Regions from separate parts of the Nocardioides proteolyticus genome, predicted to be linked through region 2. Evidence: riboswitches for the same ligand, from Rfam matches in the RefSeq annotation. Region 2 holds a riboswitch; the other holds the start of a gene.
What was found. A riboswitch is a leader RNA that binds a small molecule or an ion and turns the genes downstream of it on or off. The one in region 2 is predicted to bind cobalamin.

Region 1 (14,251 bases), on a different contig from region 2:
AGTCCGAGCGCGTCGACGTCGGTGAAGTTGCTGATCCGCGGGAGCCGCACCACGGCGACCCGCCGGCCGGCCTCGGCCGCGGCGCGGCGGCCCTGCAGGTCGAGCGCGTCCTCGGAGTCGAGCCACAGGTCGGGGTGCCACGGGAGCACGCCGTACGTCGGCCGCCCGGTGCGCCGCTCGAGGTCGGCCAGGCCGGGCGCGAGCAGCGCCTCCTCGCCGCGGAACCGGTTCACCACGAACCCCGCGACCAGCCGCTGGTCCGCCGGCTCCAGCAGGGCGAGCGTGCCGTAGGCGGCCGCGAACCAGCCGCCGCGGTCGATGTCGCCCACCACGACGGTCGGGACGTCGCCGTGCCGGGCGAGGCCCAGGTTGACGTAGTCGGAGGATCGGAGGTTGATCTCCGCCGGGCTGCCCGCGCCCTCGGCGACGACGAGGTCGTAACGCGAGCGGAGGTCGTCGAAGGCGGCGAACGCCGACTCGGCGAGCCGGGCCCGGCCGTCGACCCAGCTGCGCGCCGAGACTTCGCCGTCGGGCCGGCCCATCCGCACCACGTGGCTGCGCCGGTCGCTCCCGGGCTTGAGCAGCACCGGGTTCATCGCCACCTCGGGCTCGGCTCCCGCCGCCAGCGCCTGCACCCACTGCGCGCGCCCGATCTCGCCGGCGTCCCCCGCGCCGTCGACCACGACCATCGAGTTGTTGGACATGTTCTGCGCCTTGAACGGCGCCACCTTGATCCCGCGCCGCGCGAACGCCCGACACAGCCCGGTCACCACGATGCTCTTGCCGGCGTCGGAGGTGGTGCCGGCGACGAGGAGGGCGGTCACGCGACCCGCCGCAGCAGGAACAGGTCCATCACCCAGCCCGCCTCTGCCCTGGCCGCCGCGCGCCCGGCCTCGATCTCGCCGACCACGTCGCCGACCCGCCCGCTCACCAGCCGCTCCCCCGTGCCGCCGAGGTTGGCGCCCCACCACACCTGCCAGTCGTCGAGGCCGTCGAGGTCGACGCCGGAGGTGAGCATCACGACGAGGTTGTCCTGGCCCGCCGCCACGTCGTCGCGCAGCCGTCGTGCGGTGGTCACGTGCACGGGCTGGCCGACCTCGTGCAGGACCACCCGGTGCCGCGCGGCCAGCAGCTGCGGCGCGCTGATGCCGGGCAGCACGTCGAACGGCACGCCGAGCGCCTCCACGACGCGGATCGTGCCGTCGTAGAGGGAGGGGTCGCCCCAGACCAGGAACGCGGCCACGCCGCCCCGCTCCTCCAGCACGGTGCGGTACGCCGCCAGCCGGGCGTCGTACCAGTCGGAGACGGCGCGTCCGTACCCCTCGCCGGTCAGTCCCGGCGACCGGTCGCGCTCCGGGTCGGGCACCACGACCAGCTCCACGCCGTGCCTCTCGCACACCGCGCGGCGTACGGCGAGCAGCGGGTCGTCCGCGCGCTTCTCCACCGCCACGGCGTAGTCGCACCCGCGCAGCGCCGAGGCGACCTCCGGGGTCACGTGCTGTGGCCCCATGCCGAAGCCGAGCACGCGCACCGACGCGGCGGCCGAGGCGCTCACCGACGGGCTCACCGGTCCTCCAGGTCGCCCTCGACCTCGAGGTAGGCGGCCTGCAGGTCCGCGAGGACCTCGGGGTCGGGCTCCGCCCAGAGGCCCCGCTCCGCGGCCTCGTGCAGCCGCTCGACGATGCTGCGCAGCGCCCACGGGTTGGACGTGCGGAGGAACTCCTGGTTCGTCTCGTCGAGGACGTACTCCTTCGCCAGCGACTCGTACATCCAGTCGTGCACGACCCCGGCGGTGGCGTCGAAGCCGAAGAGGTAGTCGACCGTGGCCGCCAGCTCGAAGGCGCCCTTGTAGCCGTGACGCTGCATCGCGCCGATCCAGCGCGGGTTCACCACGCGGGCCCGGAAGACCCGGTTGGTCTCCTCCTGCAGGGTCCGGGTCCGGACGGCGTCGGGGGTGGTGGAGTCGCCGACGTAGGCCTTGGGGTCGGCGCCGGTCAGCGCGCGGACGGTGGCGACCATGCCGCCGTGGTACTGGAAGTAGTCGTCGCTGTCGGCGATGTCGTGCTCGCGGGTGTCGATGTTCTTCGCGGCGACCTTGATCCGGCGGTAGTTGGTGCGCATGTCGTCGGCGGCCGGCGCCCCGTCGAGGTCGCGGCCGTAGGCGAAGCCGCCCCAGGCCGTGTAGACCTCCGCCAGGTCGGCGTCGTCGCGCCAGGTGCCGGACTCCACCGCCTGCAGGATGCCGGCGCCGTACGAACCCGGCTTGGAGCCGAAGATCCGGGTGGTCGCGCGCCGCTCGTCACCGTGCTCGGCCAGATCGGCGCGCATGTGGGCGCGGACGAAGTTCATCTCGTCCGGCTCGTCCAGCGCCGCGACCATCCGCACCGCGTCGTCGAGCATCGCCACCACGTGCGGGAAGGCGTCGCGGAAGAACCCGGAGATCCGGACGGTCACGTCGACCCGCGGCCGCCCCAGCTCCTCCAGCGGTACGACGACCAGCTCGGTCACCCGACGCGACGCCTCGTCCCACTCGGGCCGCACGCCCAGCAGCGCCAGCACCTCGGCGATGTCGTCGCCGCTGGTGCGCATCGCCGAGGTGCCCCAGACCGAGAGGCCCACGGACTCGGGATAGCGGCCCTCCTCGTCGAGGTAGCGCTGCAGCAGCGAGTCGGCCATCGCCAGGCCGGTCTGCCAGGCGAGGCGGGACGGCACGGCGCGGGGGTCGACGGTGTAGAAGTTGCGGCCGGTCGGCAGCACGTTGACCAGGCCCCGCAACGGCGATCCCGACGGCCCGGCCGGCACGAAGCCGCCGTCGAGCGCGTGCAGCACCGCGTCGAGCTCGTCGGTCGTGCGGGCGAGCCGCGGCACGACCTCGGTCGCCGCGAACCGCAGCACCGTCCGCACGTCGGCGTCGGCGTGCAGGTCGTCGACGCGCTCGGGGTCCCAGCCGGCCTTCTCCATCGCCTCGACCAGCTCGCGGGCCTGCGCCTCCACCCGGTCCACCTCGGTGGTGGGCGCGTCGGCCGCGAGACCCAGGGCGCTCCGCAGGCCGGGCACCGACCTGGCCTGCCCGCCCCAGACCTGCGCGGCGCGCAGGATGGCGAGCACGAGGTTGACCCGGGCCTCGCCGTCGGGCGCCTGCCCGAGGACGTGCAGGCCGTCGCGGATCTGGGCGTCCTTGATCTCGCACAGCCAGCCGTCGACGTGCAGCAGGAAGTCGTCGAACTCCTCGTCCTCGGGGCGGTCCTCCAGCCCGAGGTCGCGGTGCATCTGCGCTGCCTGCATGAGCGTCCAGATCTCGCCCCGGATCGCGGCCAGCTTGGCCGGGTCCATCGCCGAGATCTTGTCGTACTCCTCCAGCAGCCCCTCGAGCCGCGCGATGTCGCCGTAGCTCTCCGCGCGGGCCATCGGCGGCACCAGGTGGTCGACGATGGTCGCGTGCGCCCGGCGCTTGGCCTGCGCCCCCTCTCCCGGGTCGTTGACGAGGAAGGGGTAGATCAGCGGCAGGTTGCCGATCGCCGCGTCGGTGGCGCACGACGCCGAGAGCGCCGCATTCTTGCCGGGCAGCCACTCCATCGAGCCGTGCTTGCCGAGGTGGACCACGGCGTGCGCGCCGAAGCCGTGCTCGACCCACTTGTACGCCGCCAGGTAGTGGTGGCTCGGCGCCAGGTCGGGGTCGTGGTAGATCGCCACCGGGTTCTCCCCGAACCCGCGCGGCGGTTGGATCATCAGCACCACGTTGCCGGCCCGGATGGTCGCCAGCACGATCTCCCCGTCGTCGTTGACGAACAGCGACCCGGGCGACTCCCCCCACGCCTCGACCATCTCCTCGCGCAGGTCGGCGGGAAGGCCGGCGGTCCACGCGTCGTAGTCGGCCTTGCCGATCCGGACGTGGGCGTCGGTGAGCTGCGCCTGGGTCAGCCATTCCTCGTCCTGCCCGCCGGCGGCGATCAGCGCGTGGATCAGCGCGTCACCGGCCTCGGTGTCGTCGGCCATGGTCAGGACGCGAGCGACGTCGTTGTCCGCGCCGAGGTCGTAGCCGGCGTCGCGGAGCCGTCGCAGCAGCCGGACCGCGGAGACCGGCGTGTCGAGGCCGACGGCGTTTCCGACCCGGGAGTGCTTGGTGGGGTAGGCGCTGAGCATCAGCGCGAGCCGCTTGTCCGCGTTCGGCACGTGGCGCAGCCGGGCGTAGCCGACGGCGAGGCCGGCGACCCGGGCGCACCGCTCCGGGTCGGCGACGTACGACGGCAGGCCGGCCGGGTCGTCGGGGTCGACCTCCTTGAAGGAGAACGGAGCGGTGCTGATCCGCCCGTCGAACTCCGGGATCGCCACCTGGTTGCCGTAGTCCAGCGGGGTGACGCCGTCGTCGGAGGCCTCCCACTCGGCGCGGCTGCTGGTCAGGCACAGCCCCTGGAGGACCGGGATGTCGAGGGCGGCCATCCGCTCGACGTCCCAGGTCTCGTCGTCGCCACCCGCGCTGGCGGCGGCCGGCACGGTGCCGCCCGCGGCGAGCACGGTCACCACGAGCGCGTCGAGGTCGCCGAGGGCGTCGTAGAGCTCGTCGGGCGCGGCCCGCAGCGAGCCCGCGAACACCGGAACGGCGACGGCCTCCCCGGTTGCGTCGATCGCGTCACAGAGGGCGTGCACGAAGTCGGTGTTCCCGCTCGCGTGGTGGGCGCGGTAGAACAGCACGCCCACCCGCGCGGACGGCGGGGCCGTCGCCGTGGCCGACGTCGAGCGCGCCGGCCGCTCCAGCAGGCCCCAAGCGGGGATCACCTCCGGCGGCTCGAACCCCTCGCCGGTGAGCAGCACGGTGTCGGAGAGGAAGCGGTGCAGCTGCGCCAGGTTGCGCGGCCCGCCCTCGGCGAGGTAGCGGTGCGCGTCGGCGGCGACCCCGACGGGGACGGTCGACTCCTCCATCAGCTCCGCGCTGGGGGTCAGCTCGCCACCGAGGACCACGACCGGGCGTCCGGCGGCGCGGACCGCGGCCAGCTCGGCGTCGTACTGCTGCGGCGAGCCGAGCAGCCGCACCACGACCAGGTCGCTGCCGGCGGCGAGCGTGGTCAGGTCGGCGACCTCGCACCGCGACGGGTTCGCCCACCGGTAGTCGGCCCCGCTGGCGCGGGCCGAGAGCAGGTCGGTGTCGGACGTGGACAGAAGTGCAACCCGCACGGGCTCCTCCTCGGGGTTCTCGCCCCTCATCGGTCGGACGCGCCGCGGCCAGTGTCTGGCTCTCCCCAGCCGTCCGGGGACGGAGAGGGATCACAGTGGCGGAACCGCCCCGGGCTTGCACCGGGTTCCTGCTCCACGGGCGTGTGGGCGCTCAGCCTACGGTGATCGGTGTGAGCACGCAGCAGGCGCCCGGCCTCCAGGTCGCGGTGCACGGACATCCGAACGCCGACACCCTCCTCCTGTGGCACCCGCTGGTGCGCTCGGAGCCGGACCGGGTCGCGGCCCTGGCGACCCGGATCGCGGGCCGCGGCGGCTTCCGGGTCGTCGTGCCGCACTGGGTCGACGGTCGCGACCTGCTGCGGTCGGTGCGCTACGCGCGGGAGTCGTCGGTGCACCCGCCGGACGACCTGTCCCTGGTCGGCTACGAGGAGGCCGGTGTCGCGGCGCTCAGCCTGACGCTCCACCAGCGCCGCCTCGGGATCGGCCTGTCCCGCGCGACGTGCGTCGACGCGGTGGGCGGCGTGGACCCGATCAGCGGCCACCCGCTGCCCGAACCCGTCGCCGGCCCCGGAACCGGGGTGGCGACCAAGGTCGACATAGTCGCCGGAGCCGCCGACGACGCCGCCGCCTGGGCGCCGGCAGCCGTCGACCGCTGGCGGTCAGCCGGCTGGGAGGCGACGCTGGTGCCCGCCGATCAGTTCACCTGGCGGGTGTAGCCCTCCCAGTACGGCGCCCGCAGCTTGAACTTCTGCAGCTTGCCGGTCGCGGTCCGGGCCAGCTCGGTGCGGAACTCCACCGACGTCGGAGCCTTGTAGCCGGCCAGCCGGTCCTTGCACCAGCGGATCAGCTCCGCCTCGGTCTCGGCGCCCGGCTCGGCGTCTCCGGTGAGCACGACGAGAGCCTTGATCGTCTCGCCCCACTTCTCGCTCGGCACGCCGATCACGCAGACCTCGGCCACCGCCGGATGGGAGAACAGCGCGTCCTCGACCTCGATGGAGGAGACGTTCTCCCCGCCGGTGATGATCACGTCCTTCTTGCGGTCGGCGATCGTCAGGTACCCGTCGTCCCCGAGGAACCCACCGTCCCCGGTGTGGAACCAGCCGTCCGCGAGCGCCTTCGCCGTCTCCTCGGGCTGCTCCCAGTAGCCCTCGAGCACCACGTTGGAGCGGGCCAGCACCTCGCCGGCGCCCTCCTCGGACTGGTCGATGGCGAGCCGGACGCCCAACGCGGGTGCTCCGGCGCGGGTGAGCCGCTGCGCCCGCTCCTCGGCCGGCAGGTCGTCCCACTCGGCGCGGCTGCGGTTGAAGGTCAGCAGGGGCGAGGTCTCGGTCAGGCCGTAGATCTGGATGAACTCCCAGCCGAGCTCCTCCTGCACCCGAAGCACCGTCTTCGTCGGCGGCGGGGCGCCGGCCATGATGATCCGCACCCGGTCGCGCCCGGGGATCGGTCCGTCCCAGTCCTGCGCGGCGTCCAGCACGGCGGCCGCGACGGCGGGCGCCGCGCACATCACGGTCACGCCGTGGTCGCGGACCCGGCGCAGGATCTCGGCGCCGTCCACCTTGCGGAGCACGACGTGCTGCGCGCCGATGCCGGTCATCGCGAACGGCATGCCCCAGCCGTTGGCGTGGAACATCGGCAGCGTGTGCAGGTAGACGTCGCGGTCGCTGATCTGGGCGTGCAGCCCGAACGTCAGGGCGTTCACCCAGATGTTGCGGTGGGTGATCTGCACGCCCTTCGGCCGCGCCGTGGTGCCCGAGGTGTAGTTGATCGTGGCGGTGGCCGCCTCGTCCGGCTGCCAGTCCTTGGGCTCGGCGCCCGGGGCCGCGTAGAGCGCGTCGTCGTCGCCCAGGAGGAATTTGTGCTCGCAGGTCACCTCGGCGAGCGAGTCCTCCAGCTCCGGGTCGACGTAGAGCACGCGGGCGCCGGAGTGGTCGACGATGTACTGGACCTCGTCGGGCCGCAGCCGGAAGTTCACCGGTACCAGCACCCGTCCCCAGCCGCTCACGCCGAAGAACGAGGTCAGCAGCCGGCTGCTGTTGTGGCTGACCACCGCGACCCGCTCACCGACGCCGATGCCCAGCTCGTCGAGCCGCGCGGCCTGCCGCCGCGCCAGCTCACCCACCTGCCGGTAGGCGAGCTCTCCCTGGCTCGCCGCGGGCTGCGTCGGCTCGTCCACCACGCCGACCCGGTCGCCGTACACCTGCACGGCCCGGTCGAGGAAGTCGTTGACGCTGAACGGTACGAACACGGGGCGCCTCCTGGGATGGCCGGATGTGACTCCTGCCACTCTAGGAGCGGCTGGTTCGGACGGCCGCCCGACCCGGGACGTCGTACGACGAGCGGCGGGTCCGCTGCGCCGAGCGGCTCCGCCGCCGAAGATGAGAGACCTCTCATCCCGGGCTCACCCGTGCCCCACCATCGGGCAGGATCGTGTCCGCCATGAGCACGTTCACCAGAGCCCTCGTCGCCCTCGCCGTCGTGCTGCCGCTCGGTGGCTTCGTCGCCGGGTCGCTGGTGAGCGCGGCGAGCGACGAACCCCCGGCCCGGGCCCCGATCGAGCTCGACGACACCGCACCCTCCGCGACGCCGTCGACCGCGGCCCCCTCTCGGAGTCCTCGGGAGCGCCGGGGCCGCGACGACCGGGCCGAGGAGCGCAGCGGCGACTCCGCGGACGACAATGGCGAGGCCCCGGCCCCTCGGCCCCAGCCGGTCCCCCGTGACGACGACCGTGTCGACCGGGACGACCGGGACGACCGGGACCGCCGGGACGACCGGCAGCGCGGCGACCGAGACGACGACAGGGACGACAGGGACGACACCGACGATGACGACGAGGGGGACGACGACGGGGGTGACGGGGACGACGGGGACGACGACTGAGCGACCCCGGCGCCCCAGCATCTCGGTCCGGACGCGGATCACCCTCACCGTCGCCGTGCTCGTCGCCGCCGCCCTCGCAGGAGCCGGCGTGATCGTCCAGGTGGTCGAGCGCGGCCGGATCGAGCAGTCGGTCCAGCGCGAGGTCGAGCAGGAGCTGGAGGAGTTCGAGGCGCTGCAGCGGGAGGGCGTTGACCCGCAGACCGGCCGGCCGTTCGACGTGGAATCGCTGCTCCGCAGGTTCCTCGAGCGCAACGTGCCCGACGACGACGAGCTGCTCGTCGCCTGGTACGACGGCGAGCCGCGCTACCAGTTCCCGCAGGCCCACCAGGACGACCTCCCCCAGGACCCCGCGTTCCAGACGGCCGCCCGGCCGCTGGTCACCGCCGGCGGCTCCACGCGCATCGACACCGACCGGGGCGAGGTCCGGATCACCAGCCAGCCGGTCACCCAGGGCCGGGAGACCGGTGCCCTGCTGGTCGTGGCCTACCTGGACGAGGACCGCGCCGAGCTGCAGGACACGATGCGCACGTACGCGATCGTCGCGCTCCTCTCCCTGCTGATCGTGGCCGGCGCTGCCGCGTGGCAGTCGGGGCGGCTCCTGCGGCCCCTGCGCGTGCTGCGCGAGACGGCCGACGAGATCCGGGCCACCGACCTCTCCCGGCGCATCCCCGAGACCGGGCACGACGACCTCACGGCGCTCAGCCGCACGGTCAACGGCATGCTGGCGCGCCTGGAGGCGGCGTTCGACGGCCAGCGGCAGTTCCTCGACGACGCCGGCCACGAGCTGCGCACCCCGCTCACCGTTCTCCGAGGCCATCTCGAGCTGCTCGACTCCGCCGATCCGAGCGAGGTGGCGGAGACCAGGGCGCTGCTGCTCGACGAGGTGGACCGGATGTCGCGCCTGGTGGGCGACCTGATCCTGCTGGCGAAGAGCGACCGTCCCGACTTCCTCTCCCTCGAGCCGACCGACCCGGGCGAGCTGGTCGCGGCCGCGCTGGGCAAGTCGCGCGCGCTCGGCGACCGTGACTGGGTGCTGGACCTGCCGCCCGAGGGGCTCCCCGAGGAGCTGGTGCTCGACCGGCAGCGGATCACCCAGGCACTGCTCGCGCTCGCCGACAACGCGGTCAAGCACACCCGCCGAGGGGACCGGATCGCGGTGGGAGCCGCGGTCACGGGGACGACCTTCGCGTGCTGGGTCCACGACAGCGGGCCGGGCGTCGCCCCCGAGGATCGGAGCCGCATCTTCCAGCGCTTCGGGCGCGCCGTCGTACCCCCGGGCGACGAGGGCTTCGGCCTCGGCCTCTCCATCGTGGCCGCGATCGCGCACGCCCACGGCGGTCGGGCGTACGTCGACCCCGACGTGCCGGCCGGTTCCGGAGCGCGGTTCGTCGTGGCGGTGCCCGTCGTCCGCCCCGCCGACGGCGCTCTCCGAGACGGTGCCGAGGAGGCGCGATGGCCCGCATCCTGATCGTGGAGGACGAGCAGCGGATCGCCTCCTTCATCGCCAAGGGCCTGCGTGCCGAGGGCCACCAGACCACGGTGGCCGCCGACGGCCCCGCGGGACTGGACCACGCGCTGTCCGGCGAGTTCGACCTCGTGGTGCTCGACATCGGGCTGCCCGGCGTGGACGGCTTCGAGGTCCTCGACCAGCTGCGCGCGCAGGGCTCCCGGGTGCCGGTCATCGTGCTGACGGCGCGCGACTCGGTGGCCGACACGGTGACCGCCCTCGAGGGTGGCGCGGACGACTACATGCCCAAGCCCTTCCGGTTCGCCGAGCTCAGCGCGCGGGTGCGGCTCCGGCTGCGCCAGTCGGTCCCCGCCGACGGCGCGGGAGCCCCGGCCTCGCTCGACGCCGGAGGCGTGCGCCTGGACCTGCGGACCCGCCGCGCCACCGTGGGCGGGAGGGAGGTCGAGCTGTCGGCCCGCGAGTTCGCGCTGGCCGAGATCTTCCTCCGCAACGCCGGCCAGGTCCTCTCCCGCGAGCAGCTCCTGGATCACGTGTGGGGGTTGGACTTCGACCCCGGGTCCAACGTGGTCGACGTCTATGTCGGCTACCTGCGGAGGAAGCTCGGCGCCCGGTCGATCAGCACGGTCCGCGGGATGGGCTACCGGTTCGACCGGTGAGTCCTGCGGCCCACGGAGCCCTGCCGAACCAGGCGGCCCAGGGTCAGGGCCGCGCCTTCCAGCTCAGCCGGGGCTTCGGCAGGGCGGCCAGCTCCGGCTCGAGCGCCTCGGCGACCTCATGCGGCAGCGGCCGGTCGGCCGGGTCGGGCTCCAGCATCGCGTGGATCGCCTTCGCCACCACGGCGGGGACGTCGGGCGGCAGCTCGGCGGGCGGCACGAGCAGCTGGGGGAACCGTGCGGACGGCTCCTCGGCACCCGGGTCGCCCTCCGGGAACGGGCGGTAGCCGGCCACCGCGTGGAAGAGCGTCGACCCCAGGCCCCAGACGTCGCTCGCCGGCCCCGGCCGCCCGTACGGACCGGGCGCGGCCTGCTCGGGAGCCATGTAGGCGTCGGTGCCGATGTTGCCGGTGATCTCCGCCGCGCGCTCGGCCGACCGCGCGACCGACAGGTCGATCAGCCGGGCCGGTGCGCCCATCACGACGTTGCTCGGCTTGAGATCGAGGTGGCACACGTCGGCGTGGCGGAAGAAGTGCAGCGCGGACGCGAGGTCGATCGCGAGCGGCAGGTACTGCTGCGGCGACAGCCGCCGGTGCCTCCGGATCAGGTGCGCCAGGCTCGGCCCCTCGACGTGCTCGAGCACGAGGTGCGGCCGCTCCGCGTCCGCGTCGTGGCGCAGCCCGCGGACGACCACCGGGTGGTGCGCGACGTCGAGGGCGGTCGCCTCACGCACCATGCCGCGCAGGGTGTGCTCGTCGCCGACCTCGTCCGGGCGGACGACCTTGACCACCACCGGCCCGTAGGTGATCTCGTCGAACGCGAGATAGGCCTCGTAGGCCGAGCCACCCCCGAGCAGCCGCATCGCGGTCAGCTCGGGGGTGATCGCGTCACCCTCGGTGAATCCCCAGGACGACAGCTCCACGGCCGACCTCACCGCCGGGTGTTGTTGCGGCTGCGGTCGTTGGTGCGGTTGGCGGACCAGTCCCGCTTCTTCGGACCCTTCCCGTCATGGGTCCAGTCCCGGACCGCCCGCCCAGACCGGCTGTCGTCGCGACCGCTGCGAGCACCGGTGCGGGACCGGTCGCCGCTGTTGCCAGTGCGCGAGGCGCGGCTGCGCGTGGTGTCCACGTCACGGGCGACGACGCGGCGCGAGGCGTCGTCATCGTCGTCATCATCGTCGGAGACGAGGACGATGTCGGGCGTCTCCTCGTCCCGCTTCAGGGCCAGCTGCCGGTCACCGGCGTCGGCCGGGAAGGCCAGCAGGCTCACGGTCAGGCCCGAGGCCAGCAGACCGGCGACGCCGGTCATCGTCGCCACGAGGGGCTTCTTCTGCATGGTGGTCCTCCTCCATCGTCGACACCGGTCGGTCCGACGTCGTGGCAGAACCATCCCGACCGGGCGTGAGGTGGCCGTGAGCCCTCGATGAGAGCCCTCTCATCAGTCCGAGCAGCGACCGGAGTCAGCCGGCACCTTTCGGGTAGAGACGCGGGTAGTCGTTCGACGACGAGCGCGCGATCGCCGTCGACGGCGAGGCTCCGGCCGGTTCAGACGAGCAGCCGGTCGGAGCCGACTCCGCGTACGCGGCTGTGAGAGTCGGATCACACGTCCCCTCCCGCCGGCTGCCTCGTTGGAGGACTACTCGGGTTCTCGGGTTCCTGCACGCACCGATCTGGGACACCCAACGATGACCCCCCACGACATCGCAGCCGACCTGCTGCACCGCATCGCCCGCGGCGAGCTCCGCCCCGGGCAGCCGCTGCCCACGATCAGGCAGCTCCAGGACCGGTACGACGCCAGCCGGCACGAGGTCGGCCAGGCGCGACGGCTGCTCGTCGCGCACGGCGCCATCGAGCTGCGTCGTGGCGCGGGCGCCATCGTCCTGCCCGGAGCGGCGACCGCCCCGGGGGACCCGCTCCCGGAGCTCGAGGAGCTGCGCTCGCGGCTGGCGCGGGAGATCGACGACCTGAGGACGGTGCTCGCCGATCCGGCCGTCTGGCCCACGCCGCCGGACGACCGGTCCTGAGGGGCCGCCACCGGGAAGCCGCGTCAGGCACCGGATCGCTAGGACCCTTCGGAGATGGGTGCCTAGTCACCATGGACCATGGTCCCGCCTCCCCCGGCCAGTCTTGACGCCGGGCTCTTCACCTGCACACCACGACCGGCGACACTGCGGTAGTGGCCAATGAGAACCTGATCCGCGTCTACCTCGTCGACGACCACGAGGTCGTCCGCCGTGGCGTCGCCAGCCTCCTCGAGGCCGACCCGTCGATCCAGGTCGTCGGCCAGTCCGGCAGCGCCACGGTCGCCCTGCGCGAGATCCTCGCCCTGCGCCCCGACGTCGTCGTCCTCGACAACCACCTCCCCGACGGCAGCGGCATCGACGTCTGCCGCGAGATGCGCGCCACCGACCCCGCCATCAAGGCCCTCATCCTCACCACCTACGACGACCCCGAAGCCATCTCCGCCGCCATCCTCGCCGGCGCCTCCGGCTACGTCCTCAAACGCATCGAGGGCAACTCCCTGGTCAGCGGCATCCGCCTCGTCGCCGGCGGCCACTCCCTCATCGACCCCACCGTCGCCAGCCGCGTCGTGGAGCAGATGGAGATGCAGAAGAAGTCCCTCGACGTCATCACCGAGCTCACCCCCCAGCAACGCAAGATCTTCTTCCTCATCGCCGAAGGCATGACCAACCGCCAGATCGCCGAACAGCTCTACCTCGCCGAGAAGACCGTCAAGAACCACGTCACCGGCCTCCTCGCCCGCCTCGGCCTCCAACACCGCACCCAGGCCGCGCTCCTGGCCGTCCGCCTCACCGAGGCCCGAGGCGAGCGGGTGCCGCGGCCCGCGACCACCGCCGGCCCGGCGTCAGGCCGATCGGCTTCGCTGCAGACGGCTGTCTGAGCGCGCTCAGACCTCGACGTCGAAGTAGACGTCGTCGGAGGCGAGCCACTGGGTGCGGACGGTGCCCGCATCGTCGAAGGTGACCAGTGCGCGGTCGCGCGCGGCGTTCCACTTCAGGACCAGGCCGGGCACGGTGGTGCCCTCGACCCGTACGTGCACTTCGGCAGAGGTCTGCATGACCACCCCGTCCCGGCTCTCAGTGGCCGTCAGTGTGGCGGTCGCTTGCCTCGACACTACGCCCCGACCGGCGCCACGCCTAACGCACGACCCGATCGGGGTCCAGAATTTGCACTCGCGGTCCGGGTGGGCGCAACAGGGATCGAACCTGTGACCGCCTCGTTGTAAGCGAGGAGCTCTACCGCTGAGCTATGCGCCCCAGAAAGCCGCCTCAGCGTAGCGGAGGGGGTTCGCCCACGAGGAACCGCCGGCAGCGTGGCGCGAGGCGCCGCCGGCGAGCTTGCTCGCCCGCTTCGCGCCGGAGACACGCTCGGCCAAAAAGCGCTGAACCGCCGGCGTCTCGGGTCACCAGCGGTTCAACGAGTACGACTCTAGCCGCGGCGCGCGAGGCGGCCAACCGTTCGCGCAGATTTCGTTGAAAAATCCCCAGAACGGACTAGACAGCCGGGACCGGGTCCCCCGCGATCACGCACCGGCCGCCGCATGCAGGGCGGCGAGGTGCGCACGGAGGTCGCGCGGCTCGGTCTTGTCGTGATGGACGGCCCAGCTGACGCGGCCCGCCCTGTCCACGACGTACGACGACCGCTCGGGGCAGCCCGCGGAGGGGTCGAAGACCCCGTAGGCGCTGGAGACGGCACCGTGCGGCCAGAAGTCGCTCAGGAGCGGGAAGTTCAGGCCGTCGGCGTCGCTGAAGGCACGCAGGGCGTAGACCGGGTCGCAGGAGATGGCGAGCACCTCGGTGTCGAAGGTGAGGAACTCGTCCAGGTGCGCCCGGATGACGCCCATCTCGCCGGTGCACACGCCGCTGAAGGCGTAGGGGTAGAAGACCAGGGCCACCGCCTTCGCGCCGCGGTACGACGACAGGGTGACGTCCTGCCCGAACTGGTCGCGCAAGGTGAAGTCGGGGGCGGGGGCGCCGAGCTCGATGCCCGCCGCTGCGCTCACTCCTGCGCCTCGTGGGAGGCGAGCTCGCGCTTGAGCACCTTGCCGGTCGCGTTGC
Region 2 (14,251 bases):
GCGGACCGTGGGGACGGTGGCGCCGATCCGCCGCCCGTTGCTCGTCCGGGCCCGGCTCCGGCGGCCCGCCGTACCGCTGCCGACGCCGCGCACCGCCAGCAGCCGAGCGCGGTAGGGCTCGGCGGCCGACGCGGTGGAGGTCGTGGTGCTTCCGTCCTGGCCGGCCGGGGGCGCCGCCGGCGGGCCGGGCTCCGCCGGTCCCGTGTCCTCGGCACCCGTGTCCTCGGCACCCGTGTCCCCGGCACCGGTGTCGTCGGCGCCGCCCGGACCATCCGGCTGCGGGCCGTCCGGCTCGGGGCCGTCCGGCTCTGGGCCGTCCGGATCCGGGCCGTCCGGATCCGGGCCGTCGAGCGGCGGCTCGTCCTCGCCGAGCACCTGGTCCAGCACGTCCTCGTCCAGCCCGGGCGCGTCGAACGGCTTGCGCCGCCGGCGGTGGGGCAGCGCGAGCGTCGCGGCGACCCGGATGTCCTCCCGCGTGACGACGTCGCGGCCGCACCAGGCGGCGTGTGCGACGGCGGTGCGGGCGGTGACGATGTCCGCGCGCAGCCCGTCGACGTCGAAGGCCGCACACACCTCCGCGATCTTCAGCAGTGCCGGGTCCGAGAGGCGTACGACGGGCACCAGCCGCTGCGCGCGGGCGATCCGCTCGCGCAGCGCCTGCTCCGCCGCGGCGCACCCGGCGGCGAACGACGCGGGGTCGGCGTCGTAGGCCATCCGGCGGCGGACCACCTCCGCCCGGACGGCGGGGTCGCGTGGCGCCGCGACCTCGACGGTGAGGCCGAACCGGTCGAGCAGCTGCGGACGCAGCTCGCCCTCCTCGGGGTTCATCGTCCCGACCAGCACGAACCGCGCCTCGTGGGTCATCGACACGCCGTCGCGCTCGACGGTGGCCCGGCCCATCGCCGCGGCGTCGAGCAGCAGGTCCACCAGGTGGTCGTGGAGCAGGTTGACCTCGTCGACGTAGAGGATGCCGCGGTGGGCCTTGGCGAGCAGGCCCGGCTCGTACTCCGCCTTGCCCTCGGCCAGGGCGCTCTCGATGTTGATCGAGCCGGTCACCCGGTCCTCGGTCGCCCCGATGGGCAGCTCCACCAGCGGCACCGGCGCGCCGTCGACCGGCGGCAGCACCGCGGCGAGGCCGCGGACGATCGTCGACTTCGCCGTGCCCTTCTCCCCGCGGACCAGCACCCCGCCCACCTCGGGCGCGATGGTGGTGAGGACGAGGGCCAGCGGCATCGGGTCCAGGCCCTCGGGTCCGTCGACGTCTGCGCCGACGACGGCGGTGAAGGGATAGTGCTCGGTCATGGACGACCCTTCTGCTCGATGCGTGCGGTGGAGTAGAGCCACGACTCGCCGCCGTCGGGCCGCTCGGCGAGCGCCGGCCCGACGAGGATGACGGCCGCCTGCCGCAGCCCGGCCGCCTCGACGAGGTCGGCGACGGGCCGGGCGCCGGCGACGGTGCCGCGCAGCACCACCTCCTCCGGCTGGCTCGCCCGGGCGACCACGGCCACCGGGCAGTCGGGGCCGTAGAACGGCTCCAGCCGGGTCATCAGCTCACGCGTGCGCGTGATCGCGAGGTGCAGCACGAGGGTGGCGCCGGTGGCGGCGAAGGCGGCGAGCGACTCGCCGTCGGGCATCGCGGTCGAGCGGGCCTGCGCGCGGGTGAGCACGACCGACTGCGCGACCAGGGGCACGGTCAGCTCCTTGCCGACGATGGCGGCGGCCGCCGCGTAGGCGGGCACCCCCGGCGTGACCGCCCACGGCACGCCCACGGCGTCGAGCCGGCGGGTCTGCTCGTGGAGCGCGGAGTAGAGCGACGGGTCACCCGACGTGAGGCGGACGACGTCGTGGCCGGCGGCGTGGGCGTCGACCAGCTCGGCGGTGATCCGGTCGAGGTGGAGGTCCTGGGTGTCCACGAGCCGGGCGTCGGGCCGGCAGTGACCCAGGACCTCGCGGTCGACGTACGTGCCCGGGTAGAGCACGACGCCCGCCGCGCCCAGCAGGCGCGCGGCCCGGAGCGTGATCAGGTCGGCCGCGCCGGGGCCGGCGCCGACGAAGTGGACGGTCATGCCACCACCGAGCTTCCGGCCGGCTTGCGCCACGCCCACTGGGTGACGGCCCGGGACGGCGTCCAGCCGGTGAACCGGCCGCCGATCGGTGCGACGTGCTCGACCGACAGCCGGGTGAGCTCGCCGCCGTGCTCGGCGTACGCCGCCAGGAGCACCTGCTCGGTCTCCAGGGTCACGGCGTGGGCGACGAGCCGGCCGCCGGGACGCAGCGCCTCGCGGCAGCGGTCGAGCAGGCCGGGCGCGGTGGCGCCGCCTCCGACGAACACGGCGTCCGGCCGCGGCAGGTCGCGCAGCACCTCGGGCGCTCGACCCTCCACGACGTGCAGGCGGGGCACGCCCAGTGCCGCGGCGTTGCGGGTGATCCGTTCCGCACGGCCGGCGTCGGACTCGACCGCCACCGCCTCCGTGCGCGGGTGGGTGCGGAGCCACTCGATGCCGATGGAGCCGGCTCCGGCGCCGACGTCCCACAGTAGCGCCCCCGGACGCGGCTCCAGCCGGGCCAGTGCGCTGGCCCGGACATCGCGCTTGGTGAGCTGGCCGTCGTGCTCGAACCGGTCGTCGCGCAGGCCGGTCGCCCAGCTGCTGGCCTCCTCGGTGGGAGCCGCCACCTCGAGGGCGAGGACGTGCAGTCGCGGGAGCGGTCCGGACCACCGCGCACGCTCGCTGCTCGTGCCGACGTGCCGGGACTCCTCGGCTGCGCCGAGGTCGCCGAGGACGGTCATCGCGGTGCCGGCGAACCCGTCGGCCTCCAGCAGCCCGGCCACCGCCGCGGGGGTGGTCTCGTCGGCCGACAGCACCAGGACCCGCTGGCCCGCGGCCAGCTCCCGGCGCAGCGCGGCGACGTCGCGACCGACCAGCGAGATCACGGTCGACTCCTCGGCCGACCAGCCCATCCGGGCGCGGGCGAGGGCCACCGAGGAGACCGCCGGTACGACGGTGACCGCCTCGCGGCCGAGCAGCCGGACCAGGGTGGTGCCGATGCCGGAGACCAGCGGGTCGCCCGAGGCCAGCGCCACCACCCGGCGGCCCGCACACTCGCCGAGCAGCTCGGGCAGGCCGTCGAGCGGCCGCGGCCAGGGTCGTCGTACCTGACCTGCCACGGGGGGCACCAGGTCCAGGTGCCGCTCGCCTCCGAGCAGCACCTCGGCCCTGAGCACGTGCTCCCGCGCGGCCGGCGCCAACCCGGGCCAGCCGTCGGCGCCGATGCCGACGACCACCACCGGTGTCGTCGTCACTGCACCCACCGGGGCGTCCAGACGCTGCCGCCGGGCTCCACCCGGGTCGCGGACGCGCCGATGATCAGCAGGCACTTCATGTCGACCCGGTCGGTGTCGAGCGCGCCGAGCGTGGTGACCGTCAGCGACTCCTCGGCGCGGCCGACGTCGCGTCCGACGACGACGACGGTGTCGGGGGAGCGGTGCTCGAGCAGGATCTTCTGCGCGTCGACCACCTGGTCGCGACGCGACCGCGACGCGGGGTTGTAGATGCCCAGGACCAGGTCGGCCTCGGCGATCGCCCGCAGCCGCCGCTCCACCACCGACCACGGCTTGAGCCGGTCGGAGAGGCTGACCACGGCGAAGTCCGCCCCGATGGGGGCGCCGGCCCGGGCCGCGACCGCCTGCACCGCGCTGACCCCCGGCAGCACCCGGATCGGCACCCGGGCGTGCTCGGGCCGCGCTGGGTCCGCCGCGGCCTCGTAGACGGCGGCCGCCATCCCGAAGACGCCGGCGTCACCGCCGGAGACCACGGCGACGCGCTCACCGGAGAGGGCCAGGTCCAGGGCGAGCCGGGCGCGGTCGAGCTCGACGGTGTTGCCCGACGCGTGCCGCTGGAGCCCGGCGCGCTGCGGGACCCGGTTGACGTACGGCGCGTAGCCGACGACGTGGTCGACCTCCGCGAGCGCGGTGGACGCCTCGGGGGTGAGCCAGGCGTCCGGTCCGGGACCGAGGCCGACGACGAGGAGCTCGGCGGGGCCGGGTGACCGGCTCTGTGTGGGCTCCACGGCGGGTGAGGACGACGGCGTGGCCGTGCGGAGGCGGGCGGCGTCGGGCCGCTTGGCGGTGTCGCCCGGGACGACGATGAGCGAGAAGTAGGGGACCGAGTCGGCGTCGACGTCGGCCACGGGCAGCCAGCGCTCGTCGGCCTGCGACGCCCGCTCGACGTACCAGGCGTCCTGGAGGCGGCCGGCCTGGGCGAGCGCGGAGCGGACGGCGGGGAAGGTGCGGCCGAGCTTCATGATCACCGCGCCGTCGGTGTCGGCCAGGCGCCGGGCGAGCTCCGCCTCCGGCAGGGTCCCGGTGAGCACGGTGAGCACGTCGGTCTGCCGCACGAGGGGCAGGGAGAGAGCGGCGGTCGCGGCGCTGAACGCGGGGACCCCGGGCACCACCTCGGTCTCGAACCGCTCGCGGAACCGGTCGAGGAGGTACATGGAGGACCCGTAGAACAGCGGGTCGCCCTCGGCGAGGAGCACGACGTCGCGGCCGGCGTCCAGGTGCGCCGCCAGCCGGCCCTCGCACTCCTCGTAGAAGTCGGCGAGCGCGCCGACGTAGCCGCCGGGGTGGTCGGTCGCTCCGGTCGTGACCGGGTAGCGGAGCTCCTCCTCGACCGCCGCGGCCGGGATCAGGTCGGCTGCGATGCGCCGGGCGTGGGACTGCTTGCGGACGCCGGCGTGGTAGGCGACGACCTCGGCCGCGCCGATCAGGCGCTCGGCCTTGCGGGTGATCAGCTCGGGGTCGCCGGGACCGATGCCCACCACCCGGAAACGCCCGGTGCGACGGAGGCTCTCGCTGCTCATTCGGCCTCCTGGGCGAGTGCGTTGACGGCGGAGGAGACGATCGCGGAGCCACCGCGCCGACCGCGGACCGTCAGGAACGGCACGTCGATGCCGTGCTCGTCGGCGAAGGCTGCGAGTGCCTCCTTGGACTCGGCGGCCCCGATGAACCCGACCGGGCAGCCGACGATCGCCGCCGGGCGCGGAGCACCGGCGAGGAGCATCTCGAGCAGGTGGAACAGCGCGGTGGGCGCGTTGCCGATGGCGACCACAGCGCCGTCGAGATGCGGCTCCCACAGCGACACGGCCGCCGCCGACCGGGTGGTGCCCCAGTCGCGGGCGAGCGCGGGGGTCCGGTCGTCGGTCAGGAAGCAGCGGACCTCGTTGTCCGCGGGCAGCCGGGCGGCCGTGATGCCCATGGCCACCATCCGGGCGTCGCAGAGGATCGGTGCGCCGGAGGACAGGGCGTCGCGCGCGGCGGACACCAGGCGCGGGTGGATCACGATGTCGTCGACCAGGTCGGTCTGGCCGCTGCCGTGCACCATCCGTACGGCGACCTTCTCGGCGTCGGCGGGCACCCGGCTGAGGTCCGCCTCCCGGCGGATGGTGGCGAACGAGTCGACGTAGATCGCCGGCCCGTCGGCGATGTAGTCGAAGCGGCGCGGTGGCCGGGTCGGGTCCTGGAGCCGCTCGGTCACCGGACCACCTTCCTCTCCTCGGGCACCAGCACGCCGTGCCACGGCGTGACCACCACCTCGGGTGCGCGCGACGCCCAGTGCGCCGCGAGTGCCGCGTCGATGCCGCCGTCGCCGACGGCCACGTGCTCCCCGCCGGCCACGGGGCCGTGCGGGAGCGCCGGGGTGGAGACCTCCGCCGCGGGCGCGGCGCGCGTCACCGGGGTCAGCGGCTCCGCGAGCTCGTCGACGTGCCACGGTGCGCCCGGACCGTCGCCGCGGACCGCGAGGAAGCGGCGCGCCAGGCCGGCCAGCGCCTCCGCGGCGGCGGCGAGGGGGACGACCGGCCCGTGCCCAGCACCGATCACCAGCTGGGCGGCGTGGCGGTCGAGCGCGACCAGGCCGAGGTCGCGGTGCCGGTCGGCGAGGTCGCCGCGCCCGTCGTCGAGGGTGAAGAGGAACCGGCCCGGCAGGCCGGCGAGCTCGTCGTCGGCCAGCAGCAGCCGGTCGAGCTCGCCGACCACCGGACGCAGGTCCGCACGGCCGCCGGCGATCCCGGTCTGCGGGGAGCAGAGCACGTTGCGGGCACGGTCGTGGGACCGGGACGGCAGCACGCCGGTCGCCTCCACCGCGGCCAGGGCCGGCTGGGCGAGCCGGTCGGCGTCCAGAGGCATGCCGCGCAGCTGGAGGTTGGCGCGGCCGGTGACCCGCACCCGCCCGTCGCCGTACCGCTCGGCGACGGCGACCAGCGCCTGGAGGGAGCCGGTGGCGATCCGGCCGCCGGGCAGCCGCACCCGCACCAGGCCACCGTCGTCGGCGGGCCAGGGGTGCACGACACCGGGGCACCGGTCGGGTCGGTTCCGGGCGGCGCGAACGCCGGATGCCGGGGTCATCGCTGTCCTTCGAGGTCGGGGCTCGGCGCGTTGCCCTCTCTTGACCTCACGGCGGGTGCCGCAAGGGCCAGCAGGTCTTCGGACTCGGGATCATCCGGTGCGGAGCGCCTTCCCAGGTCCCGCGGGCGGGACCCAGTGACTGCATCGATCGCGTTGCTCCGCCCGTCACCCACACCGCTGCGCGTCAGTCCCGGATTCGCACCGGGTTCCCTGACCACCAACTTCTGGAGGTCGACTGGCGCGGGCAGCGTACCAAGCGGGGCCGGGACCGGGCACCAGTAGCCTGACGGCCATGCCGGCCCTCAAGGACGTCCTCGACCTGATCCACGCCTGGTACCCACCGGAGACCGCCGAGGACTGGGACGCCGTCGGCCTCGTGCACGGCGACCCGGAGCAGCAGGTGCGCAAGGTGCTCCTCGCCGTCGACCCCGCCCCGGCGGTCGCCGCGGAGGCGGCCGACTGGAAGGCCGACCTGCTGCTGGTGCACCACCCCCTCTTCCTCAAGCCCGTGCACGGCTTCCCCGCGACCACGCCGAAGGGCCGGACGCTGGCCACGCTCGCCGGGTCGGGGTGCGCCCTGCTGACCGCCCACACCAACGCCGACGCCGCCACCGGCGGGGTCTCGGAGGCGCTGGCGCAGGCGCTGGGGCTCATCGACCTCGCGCCGATCATCCCGGCGGCGGGGGAGGCGGTCGACAAGCTCACCGTCTTCGTCCCTCGCGACGCGGCCGCGCCCGTGCGGGCCGCGATGGCCGAAGCCGGCGCGGGCCGGATCGGCGACTACGACTTCGCGTCGTTCACCAGCGCGCCCGGCGAGGGACGGTTCCGCCCCCTCGACGGCGCCAACCCGATGATCGGCACCGTGGGGGAGCTGGAGACCGTGGAGGAGGTGCGGGTCGAGGTCGTGCTCGCGCGCCACCTGCGGGGCCCGGTGGTGCGCGCGATGCTCGCCGCGCATCCCTACGAGGAGCCGGCCTACGACGTCGTGGAGCTCGCGGACCCCGGCGTGCTCACCACCGGCACGGGCCGGGTCGGTGCCGTCGCCCCGGCGACGCTGAGGGAGTTCGCCGAGAACGTGGCGGCCGTCCTGCCGACGACCGCGCACGGCGTCCGGGTGGCGGGCGACCCCGACCGGATGGTCAAGCGGGTGGCCGTGTGCGGAGGCGCCGGCGACTTCCTCCTCGACCGGGTGGCCGGCCTGGACGTCGACGCCTACCTGACCAGCGACCTGCGCCACCACCCGGCGGCGGAGTTCGTCGAGAGGGGCGGTCCGGCCCTGGTCGACGTCGCACACTGGGCCGCGGAGTGGACCTGGCTCCCCGTCGTCGAGCAGCGCCTGAAGCAGGCCCTGGGTGACGCCGTGGAGACCCGGGTGAGCACGACTCCGACGGACCCCTGGACAATGACCCTGTGAAGGCACCGGTGGCAGAACGCGTGGAGACCCGATGAAGGCCGACCCCGCGGCGCAGCTGCGGCTGCTGGACCTGCAGGCGCTCGACGCCCAGGTCGACCACCTGCGCCACCAGCGGGCCAACCCGCCCGAGGCCGCGGAGATCGCCGAGCTGCTCGGCAGGCGCGCCGACGTGGACGGACGGCTCCGCGACCAGCGGATCGTCGTCGACGACCTCGCCGCGGCGCAGGCGAAGGCGGACGCCGACGTCGAGCAGGTGAAGGCGCGGCGCAAGCGCGACCAGGACCGGATGGACTCCGGTGCGATCGCCAACCCCAAGGACCTCGAGCGGATGCAGCACGAGCTGCAGACCCTCGAGCGCCGGATCTCGGCCCTGGAGGACGAGGAGCTCGAGGTGATGGAGCAGCTGGAGGAGGCGCAGTCCGCCCTGGCCGAGCTGACCACCGCCCTCGACCAGATCGACTCCCGGCTCGGCGAGCTGACCGGCGCCCGCGACGAGAAGGTCGGTGCCCTGGACGCGGAGGCAGCCTCGGTCTCCGCCGGGCGCGGCGCACTGGTCGCCGACCTCCCTGACGACCTGCTCGCCCTCTACGAGCGGCTGCGCGCCAGCAAGGGCGGGGTCGGCGCGGCCGAGCTGCGGGCCCGCCAGTGCGGCGGCTGCCGGCTCAGCCTCGACCCCGCCGAGATCGCGCGGATCCGGACCCTCCCCGAGGACGAGGTCGTCCGCTGCGAGGAGTGCCAGCGGATCCTGGTGCGGACGTCGGAGAGCGGCCTCTAGTGGCGCAGCCGGGTCGTCGTACGGTCCTCGTCGAGGCCGACGGCGGGTCGCGCGGCAACCCGGGACCGGCTGCCTACGGCGCGGTCCTCAAGGACGCCGCCACGGGCGAGGTGATCGCCGAGGACGGCTCGACGATCGGCGTCGCCTCCAACAACGTCGCGGAGTACTCCGGCCTGATCGCCGGCCTCAAGCTGGCCACCGAGCACGCCCCCGGCGCGACCGTCGAGGTGCGGATGGACTCCAAGCTCGTGGTGGAGCAGATGAGCGGGCGGTGGCGGATCAAGCACCCGTCGATGGTGCCCCTGGCGGAGGAGGCCCGGCGGCTGGCGCCGGAGGGCACGACCTACACCTGGGTCCCGCGGGCACAGAACGCCCACGCCGACCGGCTCGCCAACGAGGCCCTCGACGGCACGCGCAGCGGCGTCAGCCTGCCCGGCGACGGGCTGCCCGACGAGCCCGAGTCGCTGGTCGAGGAGGCGGAGAGCCCGTCGGCCCGGCCCGGCGCGCCGACCACGGTGGTGCTGGTCCGCCACGGCGTCACCGCCCACACCTCGGCACGGCGGTTCTCCGGGGGACTGGGCGGCGACAACCCCGGCCTCTCGGACGAGGGCCGGGCACAGATCGCGGAGGCCGCCGCCTGGCTGCGTGAGCTCCGGGACCGCATCGACGCCGTCGTCTGCTCGCCCGTACGACGCACCCGCGAGTCGGCCGAGGTCATCGCCGCCGAGCTGGGGCTGCCGCTGGAGGAGGAGCCGGGCTTCGCCGAGATGGAGTTCGGCGACTGGGACGGGCTGACCTTCGCCGAGGTCGCGGAGCGCGACCAGGCCGGCCTCGACGCCTGGTTCGCCGACCTCGCCACCGCTCCGCCCGGCGGCGAGTCGTTCCTCGCGGTGCAGGAGCGGGTGCTCGCCGGGCTCGACCGTCTGCTCGCCACCCACCCGGGGCGCACCGTGGTGGTCGTGAGCCACGTGACGCCGATCAAGACCCTGGTCGCGCACGCCGTCGCGGCGCCGCTCGACGCGCTGTTCCGGATGGAGCTGGCGCCGGCGTCGCTCTCGGTCGTCTCGTTCCACCCCGACGTGGCCACCGGAGGCTGGAAGGGCTCGCTCCGGCTCTACAACACGCTGGCCCCGGGCCGCAGGACCCTGCTCGACACCGGCCGCTGGTGAGGCCGCGGCGGCGGGCCGGGCTCAGAGCTCGCTGACCACCACGTCGAGCCGGGTGCCCCTGCCGGTGGGCTGCCCGACCTCCACCGCCCAGCCGAGCCGCTCGAGGGCGCCCGCCAGGCCGGCCGGCGTGCTGGGGTCGGCACCGTCCTCCAGGAGGGCGCGGACGATCCGGCCCTTCGTGGCCTTGTTGAAGTGGCTGACCACCTTGCGAGTGCCGTCGTGCTCGTGGAGCACGCGCACGGTGGCGACCTGCGGCGCGAGCTCCGGACCCGGCCGCCAGAACCCGCCGTAGGTGCCGGACCTCAGGTCGACGAGGAGGCCGCGGCCCAGCTGCTCGGGCAGCACCGGGTCGAGCGCCGCGCGCCAGACGCCGGCCACCGCACCGAGCCCCGGGAGGGACGCGTCGCCGGAGAGCCGGTAGGCCGGGATCCGGTCACCGGGCCGGACCAGTCCGAAGAGGGCCGAGGTGACCGCGACGCGGGCCGCGGCGCGCCGCTTCCCCGACGGGGACAGCGTCGCGATGTCGAGTGCGTCGTAGAGCACGCCGGTGTAGACCCGGTCGGCCCGCGCGGTCGGTGCGTCCGGCAGCGCGGCGTTGCGCTCGACCAGCTCCCGCTGACCGGCGGACAGGCCCAGGACGGCGGCCGCCTCGTCCCGGTCGCCCCGGCAGAGGGCGACCAGTGACTCCAGCACCGTCCGGCGGGTGTCGGTGAGGGCGGGCAGGGACAGGGCGGCCAGGTCGAGCGGGCGCCCGCGCGCCGGCGCCGTCTTCCCCTCGCTCGGCGGCAGCAGGATGAGCACGGCCCAACGATAGGGTCGGCCGCATGCCGAGCAACGTCGTGGTCCGGGTCCGCGCGACCTCCCCGGCGCTGCAGGAGGGGCTGGCGGCGATCGCCGCCGAGCTGGAGCTCCCGTCGGGGTTCCCGCCGGAGGTGACCGCGGCGGCGGAGGAGGCGGCCGCGAGCGTCGTACGCCATGACCTGGACCGCACCGACATCCCGTTCGTCACCATCGACCCGGAGGGCTCGATGGATCTCGACCAGGCGCTGCACATCGAGCGCGCCGGCGACGGCTTCCGGGTCCACTACGCCATCGCCGACGTCGCCGCGTTCGTGCGCCCCGGCGACCCCGTGGACCGCGAGGCGCACCGGCGTGGGGAGACCCTGTACGGCGCGGGCGAGCGGGTGCCGCTGCATCCGCCGGTCCTCTCCGAGGGCGCCGCGTCGCTGCTGCCCGACCAGGTGCGGCCGGCGCTGCTGTGGACCCTCACCGTCGCCGCGGACGGCGACTGCACCGGGGTGCACGTGGAGCGGGCGATGGTGCGCTCCGTCGAGCGGCTGTCGTACGTCGACGCGCAGCGCCAGGTGGACGGCGCCACCGCCGGTGACGTGGTCGGGCTGCTCGCCGAGCTGGGCCCGCTGCGCCTGGCCCAGGAGCGCGCGCGAGGAGGCGTCTCCCTGCCGCTGCCCGAGCAGGAGGTCGAGGAGAGCGGCGGCGGCTTCACCCTGACCTTCCGTGAGCAGCTCCCGGTCGAGCAGTGGAACGCGCAGGTCTCGCTGATGACCGGCATGGCGGCGGCGTCGCTGATGGTGCGGGCGCGGATCGGCATCCTCCGCACCCTTCCCCCGGCCGACCCGCGCGACGTGACCCAGCTGCGCCGTGTCGCGCGAGCGCTGGGCATCGCGTGGCCGGAGCGCCTCGACTACCCGGAGCTGGTGCGCTCGCTGGACCCGGCCGACCCGGCCCACCAGGCCATGGTCGTCGCGTGCACCCGCCTGCTCCGCGGCAGCGGCTACGCCGCCTTCGACGGCGGCCTGCCGGAGCAGACCCGGCACGCCGCGATCGCCGCCGAGTACGGCCACGTCACGGCGCCGCTGCGCCGGCTGGGCGACCGCTACGCGGGCGAGGTCTGCCTCGCGGTGTGCGCCGGCGAGCCGGTGCCTGAGTGGGTCCGGACCGTGCTGCCCAACCTCCCCGGTGAGCTGCAGGAGTCCGCTCGGCGCGCCGGCTCCTACGAGCGCGCCGTGCTCGACCTGCTTGAGGCGGCGGTGCTGGCCGGCCGCGTCGGCGAGGAGTTCGACGGCGTCGTCACCAGCGTCCGCGAGCGCGACCCGCAGGCGGGCGTGGTGCTGCTCGCCGAGGTCGGCGTCGAGGCGCCGGTGACCTCGGAGCGCCCGCTGCCGCTGGGGGAGCCGGTCCGTGCCCGGCTGGTCACGGCCGACGTCGCCGCCCGCAAGGTCGCGTTCTCGGTCTGATGGGCGGCGCGATCGGCAGGGTCCTGGTCACCGGCGGCGTGCGGTCCGGCAAGTCGCGCCACGCCGAGGCGCTCCTCGCCGACGTCGGACCGGTCACCTACGTCGCCGCAGGACCTCAGTACGACGACGCCGACTGGGCCGTGCGGGTGGCCGCTCACCGTGCCCGCCGACCGGACACCTGGTCGACGCTGGAGACGCACGACCTCGCCGACGCCCTCCGCCGGGTTCGCGGTCCGGTCCTCGTCGACTGCCTCGGCACCTGGCTGACGGCCGCGATCGACGAGGCAGGCCTGTGGGAGGCCCCGGTCGAGGAGGCGGAGGCCCACGTGCTCGGCCTGGCCGCCGACGCGGTCGTCGCGCTCGAGGCGGCCACGGCACCGGTGGTGGTGGTCACCAACGAGGTCGGCCTGGGCGTGGTGCCCGAGCACCGCAGCGGTCGGCTCTTCCGCGACCTGCTCGGCGGCGTCAACCAGCGTGTGGCCGCGGCCTGCGACGAGGTGCACCTCGTGGTCGCCGGCCGGGTGCTCCGGCTCTAGGCGTACCGGCCCTCAGGACCAGGTCGACGCGGCGAGGCCGAGGAGCAGGACGGCCAGGGTGACCTCGATCGCGGCGCCGAAGACGTCGCCGGTCACACCCCCGAAGCGGCGGACGGCGTGCACGGTCAGCGCGACGACGGCCAGGGCCGCGACGGCGACGGTCACCGGCCCGCGCACCGGGTCGACGAGCGCCGCCAGCCCGGCCAGCGCCGCCCAGCCGGCTGCCGCGGCGGCGACGGGCACCCGGCGGGCGAAGGTCACCCCTAGGCCGCCGGCCCGCGCCGGCGGCACCACCGAGCTGCACGTGATCCAGAGGGCGGCCCTGGACCCGCACACCAGGGCGCCGGCCACGACCGGGCCGCGCACGCCGTCGGTCCAGCCGGCGAACCACATCAGCCCGGCCGCCTGGGCGCCGAGCACCACGACGAGCGCCACGACGCCGGCCGGTCCGGCGGTGCCGCTCCTCATCACCGCCAGCGAACGCTCCCGGTCGTAGGACGACGTCAGGCCGTCGGCGGTGTCGGAGAGGCCGTCGAGGTGGAGCGCCCGGCTGCCGACGGCGAGCGCCCCGAGCGCGACGAAGGCGACGGCGAGCGAGGGGACGTCCAGCCGGCCGCCGAGCCAGCAGATCACCGCGACGACGACGCCCAGCGGCAGCACGGCCAGGGGAGCGAGCAGCAGCGCGCCGGTCGCCGTACCGGGTGTCACCGTCAGGACCGGGGGCACGCGGACCGCGGTGAGCATGCCCACCGCGAGGCGCAGGCTCCGCCCGACGTGTGCGAGCGTCACGACGGCGGCATCAGCTCGGAGAGCAGCGCGACGTCGCGGAGCAGGGCGACCGCCGAGCGCAGCACGGGCACGGCGGCCACCGCGCCGGAGCCCTCGCCCAGGCGCAGCCCCAGGTCGAGGACCGGCTCGATGCCGAGCTTGTCCAGGGCCAGGGACTGGGCGGGCTCGGTCGAGCGGTGACCGGCGGCGAACCAGGCCCGGGCGCCGGGCGCCAACCGTTCCGCGGTGAGGGCACAGGCCACGGACATCAGCCCGTCCAGGAGGACCGGCACGCCGCGCTGGGCCGCCTCCACCAGGTAGCCGACGGTGGCGGCGAGGTCGGCGCTGCCCACGGCCGTCAGCGTCTCCACGGGATCGCCGAGGCGGGAGCCCGCGCGGTCCAGCGCCTGCTGGACGACGTCCTGCTTGTGGGCCAGCACGGCGTCGTCGACGCCGGTGCCGCGGCCGGTCACCTCGACGGCGGGCAGGCCCAGCGCGGCGGCGACCAGCGCGGCCGCCGGCGTGGTGTTGCCGATGCCCATGTCACCGGAGAGCAGGAGCTGCGCACCGGCGTCGATCTCCTCGCGGGCCACGGCACGTCCGGCATCCAGCGCCCGCGTCGTCTCCTCGGCCGTGAGGGCGTCCTCCAGGTGGATGGCGCCACTCCCGCGCCGCACCTTCCACGCCTGGACGTCGGGCGGCACCCCGTCGAGCTCGTCGTCCACGCCGAGGTCGAGCACCCGCACCTGTACGCCGTGGGCGGCGGCCAGGGCGGAGACGCCGGCACGCCCGGCGACGAAGGTGCGGACCATCGCGGGCGTGATGGCCGGGGGGTAGGCCGAGACGCCGTGGGCCGCCACACCGTGGTCGCCGGCGAAGATCACCAGCCGCACGTTGCGCAGCTGGTCCGGCGGGACGCGTCCCTGGGTCG

Region 1: it holds a riboswitch for cobalamin, as region 2 does, so the genes downstream of both, cobN (cobaltochelatase subunit CobN) here and ACPOLA_RS05730 (ferredoxin-like domain-containing protein) in region 2, are expected to answer to the same signal.

What each region holds. Positions count from the first base shown of each region.
Region 1 is NZ_JBNBPO030000034.1:3,972-18,222, forward strand. Features, by position in the region: gene ACPOLA_RS17150 (cobyric acid synthase) at 1-824, opposite strand, end outside; gene ACPOLA_RS17155 (precorrin 6A synthase) at 821-1,567, opposite strand; gene cobN (cobaltochelatase subunit CobN) at 1,564-5,202, opposite strand; cobalamin riboswitch at 5,202-5,347, opposite strand; gene ACPOLA_RS17165 (hypothetical protein) at 5,343-5,888, shown strand; gene ACPOLA_RS17170 (AMP-binding protein) at 5,867-7,420, opposite strand; gene ACPOLA_RS17175 (hypothetical protein) at 7,612-8,052, shown strand; gene ACPOLA_RS17180 (sensor histidine kinase) at 8,024-9,520, shown strand; gene ACPOLA_RS17185 (response regulator transcription factor) at 9,505-10,176, shown strand; gene ACPOLA_RS17190 (serine/threonine-protein kinase) at 10,220-11,095, opposite strand; gene ACPOLA_RS17195 (hypothetical protein) at 11,104-11,508, opposite strand; gene ACPOLA_RS17200 (winged helix-turn-helix domain-containing protein) at 11,858-12,196, shown strand; gene ACPOLA_RS17205 (response regulator) at 12,349-13,074, shown strand; gene ACPOLA_RS17210 (hypothetical protein) at 13,081-13,251, opposite strand; tRNA gene ACPOLA_RS17215 (tRNA-Val) at 13,379-13,450, opposite strand; gene ACPOLA_RS17220 (peroxiredoxin) at 13,717-14,196, opposite strand; gene ACPOLA_RS17225 (AMP-binding protein) at 14,193-14,251, opposite strand, start outside.
Region 2 is NZ_JBNBPO030000007.1:6,189-20,439, forward strand. Features, by position in the region: gene ACPOLA_RS05705 (VWA domain-containing protein) at 1-1,302, opposite strand, end outside; gene ACPOLA_RS05710 (cobalt-precorrin-4/precorrin-4 C(11)-methyltransferase) at 1,299-2,066, opposite strand; gene cbiE (precorrin-6y C5,15-methyltransferase (decarboxylating) subunit CbiE) at 2,063-3,301, opposite strand; gene cobJ (precorrin-3B C(17)-methyltransferase) at 3,298-4,860, opposite strand; gene ACPOLA_RS05725 (precorrin-8X methylmutase) at 4,857-5,534, opposite strand; gene ACPOLA_RS05730 (ferredoxin-like domain-containing protein) at 5,531-6,343, opposite strand; cobalamin riboswitch at 6,456-6,658, opposite strand; gene ACPOLA_RS05735 (Nif3-like dinuclear metal center hexameric protein) at 6,696-7,817, shown strand; gene ACPOLA_RS05740 (zinc ribbon domain-containing protein) at 7,849-8,592, shown strand; gene ACPOLA_RS05745 (bifunctional RNase H/acid phosphatase) at 8,592-9,761, shown strand; gene yaaA (peroxide stress protein YaaA) at 9,783-10,562, opposite strand; gene ACPOLA_RS05755 (RNB domain-containing ribonuclease) at 10,586-12,016, shown strand; gene ACPOLA_RS05760 (bifunctional adenosylcobinamide kinase/adenosylcobinamide-phosphate guanylyltransferase) at 12,016-12,552, shown strand; gene ACPOLA_RS05765 (adenosylcobinamide-GDP ribazoletransferase) at 12,565-13,341, opposite strand; gene cobT (nicotinate-nucleotide--dimethylbenzimidazole phosphoribosyltransferase) at 13,338-14,251, opposite strand, start outside.